DNA from 3 places in the Arthrobacter sp. 35/47 genome. Region 1 is predicted to be linked to each of the others. Evidence: riboswitches for the same ligand, from Rfam matches in the RefSeq annotation. Region 1 holds a riboswitch; each other region holds the start of a gene.
What was found. Region 1 has a riboswitch for cyclic di-AMP ahead of X803_RS22615 (M23 family metallopeptidase). Riboswitches for the same ligand answer to the same signal wherever they lie in the genome.
Positions count from the first base shown of each region.

Region 2: another riboswitch for cyclic di-AMP. It lies ahead of X803_RS21470 (C40 family peptidase); the one in region 1 lies ahead of X803_RS22615 (M23 family metallopeptidase).
Region 3: another riboswitch for cyclic di-AMP. It lies ahead of X803_RS0109200 (NlpC/P60 family protein); the one in region 1 lies ahead of X803_RS22615 (M23 family metallopeptidase).

Region 1 covers NZ_KI914582.1:36,515-41,574, reverse strand. The annotation lists gene X803_RS0101700 (hypothetical protein) at 67-252, opposite strand; gene X803_RS17160 (DUF3093 family protein) at 263-826, opposite strand; cyclic di-AMP (ydaO/yuaA leader) riboswitch at 1,467-1,657, shown strand; gene X803_RS22615 (M23 family metallopeptidase) at 1,873-2,499, shown strand; gene X803_RS17155 (copper resistance CopC family protein) at 2,535-3,242, shown strand; partial or broken gene X803_RS22610 (cytochrome c oxidase assembly protein) at 3,239-4,546, opposite strand.
Region 2 covers NZ_KI914596.1:39,675-46,724, reverse strand. The annotation lists gene X803_RS0109295 (DUF302 domain-containing protein) at 1-277, shown strand, start outside; gene X803_RS0109290 (class II aldolase/adducin family protein) at 341-1,009, shown strand; cyclic di-AMP (ydaO/yuaA leader) riboswitch at 2,096-2,270, shown strand; gene X803_RS21470 (C40 family peptidase) at 2,275-3,099, shown strand; gene X803_RS0109275 (DsbA family protein) at 3,383-4,042, shown strand; gene X803_RS18940 (cytochrome c biogenesis CcdA family protein) at 4,042-4,908, shown strand; gene X803_RS0109265 (hypothetical protein) at 4,905-5,408, shown strand; gene X803_RS18935 (GntR family transcriptional regulator) at 5,435-6,145, opposite strand; gene trxA (thioredoxin) at 6,688-7,050, opposite strand, start outside.
Region 3 covers NZ_KI914596.1:24,389-31,438, reverse strand. The annotation lists gene X803_RS0109210 (hypothetical protein) at 1-176, opposite strand, end outside; gene X803_RS18925 (M23 family metallopeptidase) at 756-1,199, opposite strand; gene X803_RS0109200 (NlpC/P60 family protein) at 1,758-2,573, opposite strand; cyclic di-AMP (ydaO/yuaA leader) riboswitch at 2,579-2,759, opposite strand; gene X803_RS0109195 (hypothetical protein) at 3,027-3,482, shown strand; gene X803_RS0109190 (DUF305 domain-containing protein) at 3,582-4,223, shown strand; gene X803_RS0109185 (F510_1955 family glycosylhydrolase) at 4,141-5,196, shown strand; gene X803_RS21850 (hypothetical protein) at 5,229-5,408, shown strand; gene X803_RS0109175 (TlpA family protein disulfide reductase) at 5,480-6,055, shown strand; gene X803_RS0109170 (cytochrome c biogenesis CcdA family protein) at 6,094-6,849, shown strand; gene lgt (prolipoprotein diacylglyceryl transferase) at 6,991-7,050, shown strand, end outside.

The DNA of each region.
Region 1 (5,060 bases):
GGGTCGCGAGTGTGCTTCCAATGGAAGCCCAGGCGCGGCATGTCCTGCTCCTGTCCTGAAAATAGTTCAGATCTTATTTTCCGGTGGAGCTTCCTGCCCGGTCGCCTGGTCCGGTGTGCCGAGTGTTGCTTCTTGCTCCGCGGCGGCTTGGGCTGCCCGTTCGGCTCTGTCGGCATTGAAGATGGCTCGCATAACAAAGTAGAAGATGGCTCCCACGGCCGCGGAGGGCAAGAGCACGGAGATATATTCCATAGCGGTCAGTCTATTGTGCGCCGCCGTTAGACCCGGATCCTTCTACCAGATCTAGTTGAAGTGCGCGACTGGTGGTTATGACGGATTCAGTCGTGGCTGTTTTCTCGCGAAGCGTTTCCTCGCCTAAGGCGTTGACGAGTTCAGCTGGACGTCTGGTCGATACCAGCCAGTAGGGGGTGTGGTCTTCCTCGTCTTCTATGTCAATCCGTACCACGGGGTCAATCCAGCCTCGGATGCATAGATATGCCAGGGCGTTTAGCGCCGGTCCGCGCTGGTTGGTGGCCTCGTGTTTCACATAGGAATGTGCCGGACCTAGATACTCCCGCTCGATCTGGGCACGGCCAACGCTTAGTGAGGTGGTGGTCAGTGTGATTCGCGGGGTGGACAGGATCAGGAGAGCGGTGAGGATGAGGAAGATCACGATGCAGGCGATGACCCCGGTCAGCATGCTGATGGGCGCGAACACCAGGATTGACGCTCCTGCCACTCCTGAGACAAGCACCCACACAAACGGTGTCGGCCACAACCGTTCGTCGTAAAGGGTCGTGATTGGCGGTGCGGAAGCTTCGGACATGGTCAACAGCTTGCCACATCCCAAAATGTGGGCGTTCCCGTCGGCTCATCAATTGCCTATCGGGCGGCGCTTCCTGCGCTGTAGCGCCGGGTAGTCACGAGGCCTAAGCGAGCGGACGGATGGGCGGATCACGCCACGCTACCGCAGGTAAAACCGGATCAGGTTAACCAGATGCCGATGACCATCGTGGCTAGGGCACCCGGGCCATCGGCACCTGCATGCACCAGAAGCCTGGGCACCGAACCAGCCTAATTTATTCGTCTGGGAAGGTCCACGGAAGGCAGAGAACGGGCACCAGGCTGATCTCATTTCGGGTGTCTCTCGACCAGGTACTCATCTCGTGCCGCTTTCCACCAGAAACTCGGCACCACCCCCCTTGCGTTCTCGAGGTTGGGTCCCCCTGGCCGGGACGAACACCTTCCCTGCTGGTGCGGCGATCTCATCGTCCCCATGAGCGATCAGAGCCTGCCAGCCCTGCTGAGCTGAAACTCGTCCGGGACAGCTTTTCCCTCGGTGGCGCACACACCCCGCACCCAGAATTGTGGGACTGTAATTGATTCCTACTCTCAATAGGTTGCGAAATTGTAACTATACATCCGTCCCTGTAGAGTGATCTGGTCGCCGAGATGAGTTGGCGACGCTGGTTTTAACGCCTAACCCTGCCGGGAAGCCAGCCATCGTCCGTATACCGGCAGGGGTGGAGGACCCACTTCTTGTGGCGGCCGTTGTGCCGTCTTGGGGTGAAGCCGTTCCAGTGTGTGCACTGGCCGGCCGGGCTGATTCCTTGCCCGAATCCGACAGCTAACTTCAGCGGCGTTCGGGAAGGAATGTTCTTGTCATCACACAAGGCCGCCAGCCGTCGCCGCGCGGAACCGGCGCCTCATGGCCGCCGGGCAGCGGAGCGCCGGCCAAGGCAAGGACGGCGGCGCGCGGCAGGTCCAGCCGCTGAATCCGGTAGGAACTGGATCAAACCTACAGCGATAGTGCTGGGTGCAGCCGGGCTGCTCAGCAGCGTCATGGTCCCCGCACAAGGAAGCGGCAGCACTGTGCCGCCGATCCAAACCAAGACCGCACCATCTGAAAAGGTCACCGCCGATCCAGAGGCGGAAGTCGCGTTCACCCGGAGCGCCGTTGCGGCTGTCCCCGGGTCAGGTGCGGAAGCTGGTGATCGCTCACTGCTGGCCGCAGGCTCGGTAGAGGCCGAAACGCGTAAACCCTCTGTGGACGCTCCCACCGCGGAAGCAGCAGATCCCGCTATCGAGGAGCCCGTTGATCCGGTTGTAGGAGCACGGTTCACCGCCCCGCTTGGTTCTATCGCCACGACATCGAGTTTTGGGTACCGCACCAGCCCATTGACCGGCGCAGGCGAGCTGCATACCGGTCTCGACCTGGTAGCCTCCTGCACCACCGAGGTTCTCTCCGCCCAGGGCGGCGAGGTGGTCGAAGCCGGTTGGTCCCCCTACGGGGGAGGAAACCGAATCGTCGTCGATCACGGCAGCGGGCTGAAGACCACGTACAACCATCTTTCGGTCATCGGGGTCAGCGCCGGGCAGATTGTGTCCCAGGGCGAGCTGATCGGGAATGCCGGTACGACAGGGAACTCCACCGGATGTCACCTCCATTTCGAGGTCATGATCAATGACACGGTGGTTGATCCCACCCAGTGGCTCTGATCGTTTCAACCGTCCGCTACCACCCAAGGAGAGTCATGCACACACCCGATCCAGCCACCACCACTCTCGCCCGTCGTCCTCGAACCCAGCGCCTTCGAAGGGCGCTGCTGGGAGTGTTCGCCGCTCTGATGATCGGGTCTATCGGAGCACCGGCAGCCACCGCGCATGACTCACTGATTGGGACCGCACCGGAGGAGGGTCAGGTCATCGCTACCGCTCCGGAGGCCATCACCATCACTCTCTCCGAGACACCCCTGGAATCCTCCGGACTGGAGCTGAGCCGGATACAGATCACCGGACCGGACGGGACCCCGGTGGAAGCAGTACCGGTGACTCTGGAGGAAAACGTCATGTCAGCCCCGGCCGCCATTGACGCCCCCGGCGTGTACAGCGTGGCATGGCGCACCGTGTCCTCCGACGGGCACCCGATTGAGGGCGTCTTCGAGTTCACCTACGAACCGGCCAGCACGACGCCGGCTGAGGATCCCTCCACCGCCGCTCCGAGCGCGCAGGCCACTGAAAGTGAAGAGCCGTCGGTGGCCCCTGAAACTGTTGCTCCGACTTCGAGCCCGGCGGACCCGGTTGCCGAACCAGCTTCCGAAGAGGCCGCGAGTTCCGGGGGCGTCAACTGGTTGCTGCCGATTGTGATCGCGGTCATTGTGATCGGCGGCGCCGCCGCGTTCATGATGGGGCACCGCCAAGCCGTCAAAGCAGATGCACGCCAGGACGGTACGGAGGGCTAGGAGCCCACTGAGGCGGTTGTGGGCGCCCGCCGCTGCTGCCGGCGGATGAGGATGATCGCCGATGCCAGCAGCGGTGCGGCGCCGGCCAGGAGAACTACCGTGGCCGCAGCGAGTCGCTGATCCTCCACGAGCGAGGAACCCCAACTGCGTTCAGCGTTGCTGAACCAGTCAGCGTGGAGCGGTTCCGGGGATACTGCCAGGAAGGCTGTTGCGGCGAGGGCCACGGACAGTAAGGCCAGCACCGGGGCGAGCCGACCGCGGGTCATTCGGCTGGGCACCTGGTGGAGGAGCGAGCCGAAGAACACCAGCCCGAGGCAAACCAGGTACGCGTTGGTCAGTTGCAGCGACAGCGGGCTCGCAGTGATGGTGGCCAAAAGCGCCGTGCCGTAGATGAGGATCAGGGAGCCCAGGAGGGCCGCGGCAGCACACAACGGTGTCGCTTACCGCGCCAGGACCGGGTGGCTGGCAGCCTGCAGCGCCCATTCCCGCACACCGGTGCTGCCATCGGACCGCGCGGGCATCGTTGCCTTGAGGAGCTGCGCCGGACGGGCGGAGACTAGCAGCAAGGGCACGGCCAGTCCCAGGGTCAGCAACATTGTCAGATGGGCGCTGAGCAGCACCAGCCCGTAGATGGCCGGTGCCCCTGAGGTGGCGTAGACCAGCAGGCCCAGCCCGGCAAGCCAGAAGAGGACCCGGCGCTTCGACCACTGCACGCCTGACGATGCTGCCCTGCGGACAGCTGCCAGGTAAAGCCAGGCAGCGATGACCGCGACGGTCACCCAGAAGAGGTCCCAGCGCCACTGCGTGAGTGCGGTGAGCACGGATAACTCGGGTGGGAGCGGGTACCCGGTGAGGACCTCGGTTTCGGTGATGTCCGGTTCGGGTATCTGGGGGACCGGCGGCGGGGTCCGTCCCAGGACAGCGGCGATTCCCATCACACCGGCCATGATCGTCGCTTCAGTTCCGATCAGCTTCCAGGCCATGTTCTTCCGCCCGGCGGCGGTGATCCTGCCCCGGTGTATGTACCCGATGACGCCGAGTATGAGGGTGGCCAGGGTTTTGAGGATGATCAGCGCCCCATACGGTGAGAGAAGCCCCTGGATACTTTCGACGCGCAGGACGGTGTTGATCACGCCGGAGACGAAGACCAGGGCGAACGCAGCACCGGCGAGGATGGAGAACCGGGCGAAGATCCTGATGGTTGTCTTCGCAGGACCACTGGTGGTGTTGGAGGGGAGGACATCCCACAGCAGTCCCAGGACGATGACTCCGCCGACCCACACGCTGACCCCGAGAAGGTGCATGCTCAGGGCGCTGACCCCGGCGCTGTGGTCGGTGCTGCCGGCGGCGTGTCCGATGCTCGACAGCGGTACCACGGCGAAACCGGCCAGCACCCCCGTCAGGACGAAGCCGATACGGCTCTGGACGGCGAAGAAGCAGGTGGCGGTCAGGGCTGCGAGGATGGTCACACTCAACCAGGCTCTGCCGCTGGGTATGTTTACCATATAGAAGGCCAACTGCCGGGTGAACGCCTCATCCGCCGACAGTGGGCTGCCGATCGTGTCGGCATAACCCAGGATGAGGACCGCGACGGCCGAGAAAGTCCAGATGAGCCCCGCAGCGGTTCCCACCGACAGGACCCTGCTCAGGGCCGGCGGCCACGACTGAGCTGTTGTAGAGGAGAACGGTTGAGTGGCGGGCCAGGGAAGGATCACAGTGAGATACACCAGGGAGGCCAGCACCACCGACAGGGCAAGGTGATGGGCCAGGGTGGCCACCGGCAGCGCCCAGCGGACGACCCCACCGGGGTCGGCCACG
Region 2 (7,050 bases), on a different contig from region 1:
CGAAGCAGGGCAGGGCCTCGGTGATTACGTGATCCTCGGCGCGTGCAACCCACAACTTGCCAGTCGCGCCCTGGCGGCCGAGCCGGACCTCGGCGCACTGCTACCCTGCAACGTCGTCGTACGCCGCGGACCCGACGCCACGCAGACCACAATCCAGGCCATCGACCCCCAGACAATGGTCCAGCTCAGCGCCAGCCCGGCCGTACAGGAAGTGGCCAGTGACGCCGACACGAGACTGCGAGCCGCACTGACCTCCCTCGAAGGCAACCCAGCCTAAAGACGCAAGCAGGACCAGTGATCGCCGGCACGGGAACCGGCAACTGTTCAGAAGGGAACAAATATGACCGCTAACGAAGCTTCAGCTGACGCGCGTGCGGCGATAGTGCAGGCATCCCAGCTGCTGTTTACAGCCGGGGTGATGTCCCATTCAGGGCACGGAAACCTCAGTGCCAGAATCGACGACGACCGTTTCCTGCTTACCAGCACCGGGGTGGTGAGGGACCTTCGTCCAGAGCAGCTCGCCACAGTGACCGTCGGCGGTGACGTCGTCGACGGTGAACTTGGCCCTGAGAACGCCGAAATTATCCACATGCATTCGGTCGTCTACAACACCCGGGACGACATCGCTGCAATTATCCACACCCACTCCCCTGCAGCGACAGCGTTTGCCGTGGCGAACGCGTCACTACCCTGCCGCACAGAGCCCCTGCTACGCTTCGGGCAGGCCCAGACTGTCCCTGTTGTGCCGTGGGGCCCGCGCGGGTCAGACCTGTCCGTGAAGGGCATCACCCGAGTGCTGGCCGAGCAACCTGGAACGAACGCCGTACTGTTGGGAAATCACGGGCTCCTCGCCTTCGGTCCGGACCCCGTAGCGACCGGGCGGCTGGTCATCGCGATCGAGGAATCAGCCGCGGCTGAACTGGCCGCGGCAGCGCTCGGCGGCGCGGTGGATTTCCCGCCAGGTGCCCTGGATGCAGTCCGGGCGGGGATGAAAGCCGGGCAGCACTGAGGCATGGCCGCCGGGACCAGCGGGCCGTGCTGGCGTCGAAGACATCAGGATGGCACCGCCTGGTCAGTGATGTAGAGGGGCATTCCGTAGCACAACACGCTGCCTGACGGATCCTCCCACGTTGCGACGTGGCTCCTCGTCCGGCCGGCTTTCTAGCTGCCGTCAGGGCCGTGCAGCGCCGACTGGAATTTCCGGGGTTGATGCTTGTAAGACACCAGGTGAAAGCGTGTCGGCCGCCGACGATTTTCGGGTACTCACAGACGGATATAGGCCGCGCCTTGAAACTGACGCGTGGCAATATGGGAAACAGCGGCGGGGACGACTTCCACATTTGGCTGGAGGTCAGCGGACTCCATTCCGGCCGACCGGAGACTGTTCTCACAGGCATACACCGTTATCCCCCTCGCCACATTCTCAAGGGGCTCGGCTCCCGGGATAAGCTGGCGGACGCTTGGTCCTTGGACCACTATTTCGATAGCGACATCAGGCAGTTCAGCCAACGCGTTGCGTGCCACCTGCATCGCCATGGGCAGACCGGGGAAGGGGTCCGAACCTGGGCCAGCCAAGTGCACAATGAGGATCTCCTTATTCGAAGCCGTGGACATGCTTCAGTGACCCATCCCGGCGCGGTTCATCCGTGCGTCCGAACTTTTCGTTCTTCCCGGCATGAACGTGCACTCGGAGACAGGAGCGCAGGCTCTTGTTGTGCGTCGCATTGGACCTTCTTTCCTTCATGTTCTCTGTTGCCTCTGAGGATCACTGGCTCCTTGTTTCGCCACAATAGGTGAACACTCCGGAGGAACCTATCCCATGGGTTCGGAGTTAGACAGATGTTGCATCTGTAGCAAGCATCATCAGATCCCTCCGGAAACCTTATCCGCTCGAATCAGCGACCGGTGCACACAAAATCCCGCGTGCACCGGTCAACTGAGGCGGACATGACGCGGAATTCAGAGCCCGAGGCGGCGGTAGTGAACAGTCTGGGACACCCCTTGGGGGCCCGTCATATAAATGTTTATACATTTGAGATGTTTCCCTGTATCTTGGTCATGTGCCGCGCATCGTTTCGCGGCATCCTTGGCTCGTTACCGAACTCTGCCGCTTGCCAAGGCACTAGCTAGAGACTGAGGCAGGGGCGGGGGAACCAATTTTTGGGTTCCGTTGAATCCTTGGGGTTAAGCCGTTCGATGACCACATCGCGCGACCGGGTGACTCCCACCCGAATCCGACAGCTCACCTCGCAGGTATCGGGAGAGGCTACATAGATGTCATTGAAGAACACTCGTGGCCGCCACCGTGCGGTCACTATCAGCCCTATGGCAAGAATGTATGGATCCGCGCTGGATCAGACGCGCGCCGGCAGCCGTCAGGCCGCGGTGGCTGTCGTAGGTGCTGGGCTTTTGCTGGGGAGTGCCGTGCCTGCCCAAGCAGGAGCGATAGCATCCGCCCCTGCTACGGATTTCACACCAATCCAGTCTTCCTCGGCCACCGCGCCGACGGAAGAGACCTATACGGTGCAGGCTGGGGATACCCTCGGTCTCATTGCGACGCGGCACGGTATTGATTTGCCAGCGCTGTTGTCGCTGAATGGCCTGTCGATGGACACTGTGATCTATCCCGGTGACCGCATCAACGTCGCACCGGGTGCCGTTACCTCTGGTGCCCAGCCCGAGATGATGACCCTAACGCAACTGTCCGGGCCGGCAGTGACCTCGTCCGTCTACGCTGCGGGATCTGTCAGCGCGGAGGTAGCGCCCTCGTCGGCTAATCAAGCGATCCTCGCTGCGGCGCGGGCCCAATTAGGCGCGGTGCAGGACTGCACCGTTCTTGGTGAGGTGGCACTGCGTGCGGCTGGAATCCAGGGTGTGGGCGATGAATCTCCGGAGTCCCTGATGGCTTACGCAACACCTGTGTCGGATCCGCAGCCCGGAGACTTCATCTACTACGCCGATGGAGGCATGGGCTTTTCACACAATGCGGTCTACATCGGAAACGGCCAAGCCATCCACAGTGGATGGAACGGTAACCAGACCGTGGTTGAGAGTGTCGATGTCGGCTCCGGCCCTATCTACTACCGGGTGAACGCCTAAATCCTCCGCTGGAACCTGCTGCAGACGTGGCAGGTTCCAGCGGCAGGGCGGTCGACCGCAGGAGAACATCGGGAACTTTTTCAACACCGCCTCCCCTGCGTGTACCAGTGAACGCATTTCCACCCATCGTCCGGACACTGGATCACTCATTCATGCCTGGTTGATCGGTTGTACTATCAGTGCCCATTCAAGGAGTTGCATGTCATCCCCGGAAACATCCACCCCTGAAAGATCCAGCCGCCGAGCGTTAACGATCTCCCTCGCCGTTGTTGGCCTGGTCCTTTTGATCCTGCTGATCGGCATAGCGACATCACAGAAACGTCCCTCTCAGGGTGGAGGCTCAGCACCAGCGGCTGCCCCCGGACAGAGCGAGGCTGGGGAGCCACTTGATTTGTCACGGCGGACAGCCGATGACCCGACCGCGCTTGGCCGGGTGGATGCTCCCGTAGTCATGATCGAGTATGCCGACTACCGCTGCCCGTTCTGCGGCTTGTTCTCCCGCGACACCCTGCCTACCCTGGTCGACAAATACGTGGAAAGCGGAGATTTGCGCATTGAATGGCGGGACCTGCCGGTGTTCGGTGAGCAATCCTTCAGCGCAGCCGTGGCCGGGCGGGCAGCCGGCGAGCAGAGCAAGTTCTGGGAATTCAACAAGGCGGTTTTTGCCGAGGCTCCGGAACGTGGTCACATCGATCTGACCGAGGAACGCCTGATCCAGCTGGCAGAGGCTGCCGGGGTACCCGATCTGGAAAAGTTCAAGACCGATCTGGACTCGGAAGAGCTTTCCGCAGCCGTCGAGAAGGATGCACAGGAAGCGGCATCATTGGGCGCCACCGGTACCCCGACTTTCCTGGTTAACGGTGTCCCCCTGATCGGCGCGCAGCCTCTGGCCGCCTTTGAACAGGTCATTGACGGTGAACTGGAACGGGCGGGGCAAGGGTAATGGTCATCGGTTATGCCGGCGCATTCCTTGGTGGTCTCCTAACCTTACTCAGCCCCTGTTCAGCTTTACTGCTGCCAGCTTTTTTCGCTTACGCTTTCACCACCCCTGCCCAGCTCGTAGCCAGGACCGGACTGTTTTACCTGGGGCTGCTCTCCACACTGGTGCCGCTGGGCGTCTTCGCCGGTGCTCTCGGCTCTTTGGTGACCCAGCACCGCAGTATTCTCATTGCAGTTGCGTCAGCTCTGGTTATCAGCGTGGGAATAGCCCAGCTGATAGGGATCCGTCTGCCCCCAATGTTCCGCAGCGCCCATCAAGGTGAAGGCTCCCGTTTGTCCGTGTTCGTCCTCGGTTCTGTCTACGGGGTCGCCGGGGCCTGCACCGGCCCCATTCTCGGCTCAGTCCTGACCGTGGCGGCGGTGGGAAGCAATGCCGTGTATGGCGGAGTTCTGCTCGCCGTGTACGCGTTGGGGATGGCCTTGCCGCTGTTTATGCTGGCTCTCCTGTGGGACCGGCTGGGGGTTTCCGGGCGGAGTTGGTTGCGGCCGCGTCAGGTCAGGGTGGGGCGGTGGTCCAACTCCGTGGTGATGGTCATTTCCGGTGGCCTCTCAATCGGCATTGGGGTGCTCCTGCTTGTCACCGACGGCACCGCAGGACTCGGTGGGGTACTGACTGTGTCCGACCAGTTCCGCCTTGAATCAGCTGCCAGCGGGATCGCCTCGGATGTATCCAACCCGGTATTCATGGTGGCGGCCGTGACAGTGTTGGCGTTGACCGCCGCACTGCGTTGGAGGACCCGCCGAGGATCAAGCGACGCCGGCGCTGAAAGGAAAATATCCGTAGCGCGCGAGGAAAAGGACGTTCGATGAAGGACGATCACCGCATCTCACTGGCTGCGGCCCTGTCACACTGGCCTGCCCGGCGTTGGTTGGCCGCGGTCGGCGGCACGCTCATCACCTACCTGATCGTGGCCGTCCCGACGGATCTTATTGACACGCCGCTGTTCACCCGTGAGGTTCCGCCGACGTGGTGGTCCTTCCCTGTTCTGGCCGTGACGGCCGGACTCACCGGCATGGTGGCCGCCACGTACGTCGCCCGGGAACCTGCTCTGCAGAATGACCGCCACGGCCGGTTCGGAGCCGCTGGTACAGCGATATCGTTCTTCGCGGTCGGTTGCCCGGTCTGCAACAAGCTCGTCCTGCTGGCGTTGGGAGCCTCCGGTGCGATGCAGTACTTCGAACCCATCCAGCCGCTGCTGGCTGCCGGGTCCGTAGCCCTGCTCACGTGGGCTCTCCACCAACGGGCGACATCCGAGGACCGGTGCCGGGCACCACAGGTGCCATCTGCCGCACGGTCAACAAACGGTTGACACATGTGCGAGGACGATGAGCTCCCTCAATCAGAACGCGGGCCAGAGCCGGCCTTACACCCGAACGACGTCGCTACGGTGATTCTTTCTCCCAGAATGTAGCTTCGTCGAAACTCCAGAGTCCTTGCCCGATAACATCCAGTGCGTTCGATCAGCAACAACGGCATCCCCTCGGCACAGTTCAAGCAGGAGGCCTGATCCGCGGAGGCAGCTACGGCCGTAAGTTGCTCGGTCCCGCCATCCAGCACAATGCCACAGCGTCTTTCCAGCTCGGCATACAGTGCGGCGTCGGTGAAATCCGCTTGCATCAGCTTCACGGCGACCGCAGCCGGGAGCCAAACCTGGTCCAGGCCAAGGGGTTCCCCATCGGCAAGACGCACACGCGAAAGATGGAAGAACTCCGTATCGGCATCAAGGGACATCTTCCCAGCAACCGAAGCATCCCGGACAAGGTGCTGTGCCAGCACGACACTTGAATGGTGCAGGCCAGATTCACGGATGGACGCCAACAAACTGTAGATCGGCCCGTAAGCCGTGCTCTTCCCCGCAACAACCGCAGGCTTCCGCCCGGGGTGAGCGGTAATCTGCCCGGCCTCACGGAGCGGCCGCAGCGCAGCCCTGATCGTGCCCCTGCTGACGCCGTACCGTTTGGCCAGCTCCAACTCGCCCGGAAACCCCGAATCAAAGACGCCACCAAGAACCTCATCCATAAGGTCGGCGCTGACCTTTTTCCACAACGGAGGACGCCGCGGCCCCCCGGCCCGGGTAGAGCCTTCCGCTGGAAGGGACGCCTGCTCTTCAGTATCCACGTAGCCTCGAGTGATATGTGTGACCATTGCCGTGACACGACACTACGTCACCGACCGCAGGCACCAAAAGCTTCAATCCCCTCCAGGGAGAACCTGTTCTGGGGTGTGTATACGGGTATCTCAGCCAAGCTGAGGAAGGAATCGTCGAGGAGTTCTTGTCCTCAAACCAGAGCCCTTCGGAGCGTTAATGACGTCGGCACGGCGTATGCGGGCCGATATTTCCTCGGGCGACTCTCATTTCAGGGTAGAGGGCAGGAACTTCCCCGCCTCTTGCGGACCAGCACCTCGGGAAGAGTTCCGATGGACACGGCGGCCAGGCAGGGACTAACGAATGCGAATAGTTGGAACACACCCAATAGTGCTCGGCGGGATGCATGAATTGCGCAGGTGAGCCCATGGGCCGGAACCAATGATGGTTCAGCTGCCCTGCTCGTGCCCTAAGTTTTCTCCAGCTACTCGTCTTCCGAGTCCTAAGCGGACTGGCGGGAGGCTAACTTGGCCTGCACTTCGGTCATGTCCAAGGCCTTCAGCCGCTCGATGAGCTGGTCCAAGGAGGAGGGGTTCAGTGCCCCGGGCTGGGAGAAAACCAGGATGCCATCACGGAACGCCATCAGTGTCGGAATAGAGGTAATGGAAGCGGCTGCAGCCAGAGCCTGCTCGGCTTCAGTGTCAACCTTGGCGAAAACGATGTCCGTGTGCTTCTCCGAGGCTGCGCTGAAGGTCGGGGCGAAGGCCCGGCAGGGACCGCACCAGGCGGCCCAGAAATCCACCAGCACGATGCCGTTACCGGTGACGGTGCCCTCAAAGGTTTTTTCGGTGATATCGATGGTTGC
Region 3 (7,050 bases), on a different contig from region 1:
GTCATACTCATCGCCGTCGCAGCACCAGGCTGACCCGACGGCTCCATAGCCACCGTACGGTCACCCATCGACATCGGACCGTGCTGTTCCATCTGGAGGCACAAGGCTGCAGCGGCAGAGGTCGTAAACGCGAACACCAGTGAAAAGCTCAGCACGATACGCATCACCGCCTGCACGGTGACGCCTCCATTGCCTCGCACTGATGCTGAAATTGCGACCCCTCCCGGTCTTTCGCCTTGAAACCACCCTAATAAATGGTAAGACTGCTGACCAGTAGGCACCCGCGGCGACCTAATTTCAGGACTTTTTCGGTCGTCATCTCACTAGCCTTCATGACACCGGCTCCCGTGAAGGGGGCTCGGCTCTCAGCCCTAACTGCGCCTGGGCCGCGGGACGTTCGCGGCTTTCCTGTGACGTGGTGTCCTCTGCTCAGGGTGCGGCCGGGCCAGGACGCGTCGGCTCCGGCTCTTCACCGGGGAACCCATCTCGACCATGCGCATGGATACCTCGAGGCCCCTCATCACGGACCTGATCCGGACTCGGGCATCCAGGAGAAAGCCGAGGATCTGGCCATGAACCCGGCAGACCTCGCCCGGTACTGCGTCCAGGCCATTGGTTCCGCCCGGTCGCTCTGGCTCCCGGGACGCCGTCCCCAGCCTCGTCTCGGTCACGGTGAGAGGGATCTATACCTGAGATCGATCCTCTGGCCATCCCAGCTTCTAGTGGTTAATCGGATCTCGGTGAAGGCCCGAGGATTAGAACCAGGTCGAGGGATCGACGAGCGTGTCGTTGATCATGACTTCGAAGTGCAGATGGCAGCCGGTGGAGTTGCCAGTGGTTCCAACCCCGCCCACAAACTCTCCCCGAGCAACTGTTTGGCCTACGCCGACGGCAATCGTCGCGAGGTGGTTGTAGGTGGTCTTCAGCCCATTCCCGTGGTCGACAACGATACGGTTCCCTCCACCGTAGGGACTCCATCCAGCTTCGCTGATGGTTCCACTGGCAGCGGCCGTGACAGGGGTGGAACATGAGCCGGTGAGGTCGATGCCGGTGTGCATTTCCCCTGGCACCCCGGTCAGTGGGTTGGTGCGATATCCGAAGGTCGAGACGGTGGTCATTTCGGCCAAGGGCGCGCCGAGGCCGGACTGTTTAGGAGGTTCGGCAGCAGGGCTTTCGTCCGCGTCATCGCCGGGGGTCATCTCGATGGGACCATCAGCCAGAAAGTGCGATGAGTCTACCGACCCTGTCGCCGGCTCCGCGGAGGAGGCGCCCACGACTGCGGCGCGGCTGAAATCCACGCTGGCTTTCGGGTCGGCTTCAATGGTTTGCGCTCGTGGCTGCTGAGCGCTGTCCGCGGCCGCGCTGACGGCGGCTGGTTCTACGGATGACGGGGCCGCTGCAGTCACGGGGATGCCGGAGAGGAGAACGCCGCTAAGCACACTGGCGGCCGAGATTGCACCGGCGATCGGGGCGACAGGTGAAGGGCGGCGGTTCGTCGCGCTCCGCTTCGCGGCGCGGCGGCCCTGCTGGTGACGGGGGGTGGCCGGTTCTGCGCGGCGACGTCCTGTGGCGGCGCGGCGTCGACCGTGGGCGTTGTGGGAAGACAACGATGATCTCGTCTCGCTCAGGGGAAGGGTGAGGGCATGCCGAAGTGCAGGGGGATGACTCCGGCATGCCCAGGTGTGGGTAGGCAAAGGGCTTGGAGCGGTTCGCGGTCGCCCTGTTGGCCCTTTTTGCCTACCCGGCTTAGGTGGTTGTTAGCCGTTGACCCGGACGAAGGATGAGCCGGCGAGATCGCTCAGGGGGTGCAGGAGGGTGTCGTTGACACCGTTCATGCCGCTGCTAATGACCTGGCCGTTACCTACATAGATGGCGATGTGGCCGGGTCGGATGACCAGGTCACCCGGTGCGGGCGAGCCGACAACGGTCCCGTACTGGTAGAACTGCTCGGGCCCGAGGTCGCCCACAGACTTGCCGATGGACCGCAGCGCGACCTCGACGAGGATGGTGCAGTCCTGCGTGCGGCCGATCTGTGCGTAGGCGGAGGCGACCAGCGCGGCACCGACACTGCTGCTCGCTGCAGGGGCAGGAGCCGGCTTCGGCTCGGGAGCAGGGGCAGGGGCAGCGGGAAGCGCTACGGCAGCCTGCAGCGCCACTTCCTGCACGGCAGGGCTCGGCTGTACCGGGGCGGGTTCCACCGCCTGCACTGTTACAGGTGACGGGTCAGCTTCGGGGACCGGGTGCTCCAGGACAGGAGCCGGAGCAGCAACCACCGGAGCGGGCGCAGCGGTAACGGCTTCTCGTTCGAAGGAGATAGCGGCCGATGTATCCGCGGACACCGGCTCGGATTCCACGGTGGTAACCAGCGAACTGGTGCTCACCTGACGCTGCGGTGCGTCCACCGCCTGGGCCGGAAGGCCAGCGGTGAGAACGAGACCAGAAGCTGCGGTGATCACTGCAGCCTGACGGCCTGCAGAACCCATGTTGGAGGAAACAGCCTTGGAGAGGACCGCCAACGTATTGGTCTGGGCGGGGACTGCGCGATGGCGCGCGGGGGCATGCCGAGTGGACATAGATGAGTACCTTCTCCCAACGCCTGCGAGGTTAGCTGTCGGGTTCGGATGGGAGTCACCCGGCCGTGGACACGGCTTAACCCCAAGGACCCATAAAGCGTTGGGCCCGCGTACATGGTTCCCCCGCCTCTGCCAGCGGAAAACGGACGACCCCACCACGGTGACAGAGCTCGGCGATCCGTGTGGGAGTGCCTCCATGGGGTGCAGGCACGAGATTGAGGGTATCCCACCGGACTGCGAATATCACAATTGGGTCACGGTGGGTCTCCCCTGTCACCTCAGGAAGCTCCTTTCCCCGATTCCTGTGGTGGCGCTGAACGCGCAGCTCCTGCGCCAGCTGAATCTGGCATCCGGCAGCCACCGCTGGTGGAGCACCGATTCGATCCGGCCCAGGATGGGTCGGTACTCTGATATCAGGCATAAACCATCACGTAGGCGGGAAGGGGCAGGACGGTGCATAAGTATCCGCCGAGAGCGCTGTTCGTTCCCCTTTCACGCCGCTTTCCCCGGGCAGCTCTTCTTTTCAGTCTGACCGCGGTCATTGTGGGCATCCTTGCGATGCATGTGTGGATGGGCGGGCATGGTGCCTCACACGCCGTCGGCCCGGTGGTCACCGCGGCGCCCGCAGCTGATGTGCACCACCAGGCGATCACGCCGGCATCCGCATCCGACACCGCAGACTCGGGAATGACCCTGAATCTGGATTGTGCGGATACGTGCGGTGAAGAGATCGCCGCGGCCGTGTGCATCCTGGCGTTCCTGGTTGTTTCCTTCGCCGCTGCCATCGTCCTCAGGAGCCGGCTGGTCTATGGCCGTGTTCGCCTGCGGGGCCCGCCGCCGGTAGTACAGCTTCCCCGCACCTTCGTACCTTCGCTGACACTGGTTCAGCTCTGCATCAGCCGCACGTGAGAGTCGCGTAAGTACCCGACTCCGGTAACGGCCCGACGGCAACCCCGTCGTGCCGACGTACTGAACTGCAGCTAGCTCAACCATCGAAGGACACCCCTCATGACCAAGCGTTACCTTTCCATGTCCGCACTGGCGATCGCCGCGACCCTCACGCTTGCCGGTTGTGGATCCGGCGAAACACCCGGCACTGCTACGGCGCCGGAGAGCAGCGCCGGCTCCGCTGCACCGGAAACCACGCAGGACACTGCGGCCGAACCTAACGATGCGGACGTCATGTTCGCCCAGATGATGATCCCGCACCACCGTCAGGCCGTGGAAATGAGCGAGATCATGCTCGCCCAGGACTCCATCAGCCCGGAAGTACGCGACCTGGCTACCCAGATCAGAGATGCGCAGGCACCCGAAATCGAGACGATGACCGGCTGGCTCGAAGCTTGGGGTGAACCGGTCGAACCCGAAGGTGGCATGGAAGGCCATGACATGGGGGACATGGGCGGTGGCGGGGAGATGCAGGGCATGATGACCGAGGACGGGCTCGCCGGGCTGGAAGCCGCCGAAGGCGACGAAGCGGCGCGCATGTTCCTGGAGTCCATGACGGCCCACCACGACGGAGCGGTCGAAATGGCGCAGGAAGAAATCGAGAACGGGCAGTACCCGGATGCCATCGCCCTGGCGGAAACCATCGTGGAAACGCAGCAGGCCGAGATCGAGGAGATGGAAGCCCTCCTGGCCGAGCTCTAAGACGGGCAAGCACAGTCCGCCGGAGGCGTCCATTACCGGCGTCTCCCGCGGACCGTGCCTTCCTCCTCTTCCCGTCATTCCCCCTTTGGTTGGAGAGCAACAAATGCGTCCAAAATTTTTCCCTATCCTTCTCCGCCGTCGTCTCGTCTTGCCCACGGTGGCGCTTATCTCGATGATGTCCGTGGCGGCCTGTTCGGCTCCTTCGGCGGCACCGCAACCACCCGGCACAGCAAAGAGCTTTCCCACCGGTCATGTGCACGGTATGAGCGTGGACCCGGGCAGTGACCGGGTGCTGTTAGCCACCCACAACGGGCTGTACGACGTCTCCTCCTCCCCCGCCCCACGCATCGGACCCGTCATCGACCTGATGGGATACACCGCCGGTGAGAACAACACCCTGTACGCGTCCGGGCACCCCGGACCGGACACAGATCTGCCCAACCCGGTTGGGCTGCTCAGCTCCACCGACGGTGGTAAGAGTTGGGAGCCCCTGTCCCGGCAGGGCCAGTCCGACTTTCATGCCCTGACCAGAACCGGGGAATCATTCGTCGGATACGACGGGCAACTGATTACCAGCGGTGATGGTCTTCAATGGCTTCCGGCGGAAACCCAGATCGCTCCCTTCGACCTCTCCGGCACGACAAGCAGCGACGTCGTGCTGGCCACCACAGGGGAAGGGCTCTACCGTTCCACCGACGCCGGTTCCACTTGGAGTCTTGTCGCTGACAGTCCTCTACTGTTGCTGACCGCCCTGGACGGGGAAACGGCAGTCGGTGTCACTCCTGAAGGTGACATTCACACCAGCGCAGACGCGGGGGCGACCTGGGCGAAGAAGGGATCCATCGAGGCCGCACCCACCGCCATAGACACACACACCGACGACGGAGCCGATCAGGAAATTTGGGTTGCCACCGAAACCGGCGTGAAAGTGTCCGGTGACGGCGGAACCTCATTCAACGATCTGGTGCCCTGATGCACGGACCCTACCTTCCGGATTGGAAAGAAATGTCCCAATGGCGCGGATGGCATGAAATGACCTTCCTGCTCCTGATCGCCACCATCGGCTACCTCCTGCTCAGGCGAACGTTCCCTTCATGGGTGTCGGTACTCATCGTCCTGCCCGTGGCGATCCTCGCCGCCTATACCGCTTCCTCCGACGCCCGGCGCGATCGGCGACGAAAATGAGCAGACAACTCTTCCGGCACGCACCAACCGGCGCCCCCCGGGCAGCAAAGATCGGCAAAAACCGGCCAGGAATGAAATTTCCGGTCCTGTTTCTGACCCTGTCATTGCTGATCTCCGGGTGCGCCGCTACCGATCCACTGGCGCAACAGGCCACAGCCGGAGATAACAAGAACTACATCGCCGGTGACGGTTCAGTGAGCGAGTACGCTCCCGAAACACGGGGAGAACCGGTGGAACTGACCGCCGAACTCTACGACGGGACGACGATCTCATCAGCCGACTGGGCCGGGCAAGTGACCGTCCTGAACGTGTGGTACGCCGCCTGCGCGCCGTGCCGTGTGGAGGCCCCGGACCTGCAAGCACTCTCGCAGGAACACCAGCAGGACGGTGTTCAGTTCTTCGGGGTGAACATTCGGGACCAACGGGGGACCGCTGAGGCGTTCGAACGGAACTTCGGCATCACCTATCCCAGTTTCAACGACCAGGACGGGACTGTTCAGTTCACCATGGCGGAGTACGTGCCGGCGCAGGCCGTGCCAAGCACCCTGGTGTTGGACCGTCAGGGCCGTGTTGCCGCCCGCATTATCGGGTTGGCGGAGAAAAGCACCCTGAAGGCTCTCATCGCGGATGTGGCGGCCGAACAATGACCCGACTCACGGACGCACCGGCCACGGTCATTTCCACCGTGGCCAACCCTTTCGCGGAGACCATCCTGAGCGGCTCACTTCTGCTGGCGGTTCCTATCGCTGTGCTGGCAGGGTTGGTGTCCTTCGCCTCACCGTGCGTCCTGCCTCTCGTACCCGGCTACCTCGGCTACGTCACCGGCCTGACCGGAGTCGACCTCGCACAGCAAAAGCGCGGGCGGATGGTTGCCGGGGTCGGGTTGTTCGTTCTGGGATTCTCATTGGTGTTCATGCTGATCGGAGCGGTGTTCGGGCAGCTCGGTGCGTGGCTTCAAGCGCCAGGGCAGGCATGGATCACCCAGGTGCTCGGTGTCCTGGTGGTCCTGATGGGTGTGGTCTTCCTCGGTGGCCTCTCCTGGTTCCAGCGGGAAGCGAGAATCCACCCACACGTACCTACCGGGCTCTGGGGGGCGCCGTTGCTTGGCGTCACCTTCGGCCTCGGGTGGGCGCCGTGCATCGGCCCGACCCTTTCGGCTGTCCAGCTACTGGCCTTCACCGACGGATCCGGCGCAGCCAAGGGCGCCTTGTTGACCTTCTTCTACTGTCTGGGACTCGGCGTCCCGTTCCTGCTCATAGCACTCGGAGCCCGCCGCGGCATGGGAGCCCTGCGCTTCTTCCGCACGCACCGCCTCGCGCTGCAACGGCTCGGTGGCGGGATCCTGATCACCCTTGGGTTGCTCATGGTCTCCGGCGTGTGGGGAGCCTGGGTCGCAGAACTCCAGAACTGGTTCGCCAACGACATCCGACTCCCCATCTAGACCCCTAAACCCGCTATCCACGTCTAGGTGCGACAGCTCGCCCCGCAACCCACCCTCCGGCAAGGTCATCAGGCCAGCCTCCCCATTTGATCGAAGCGGCCGTGCGAGGCCGTCTTCGACATCACCACCATTGGACCCACCATGAACGCAGAAGAATCCCTCGCCTACCTCCCGTCCCCATCTATCAGTTCCCTCTCGCTG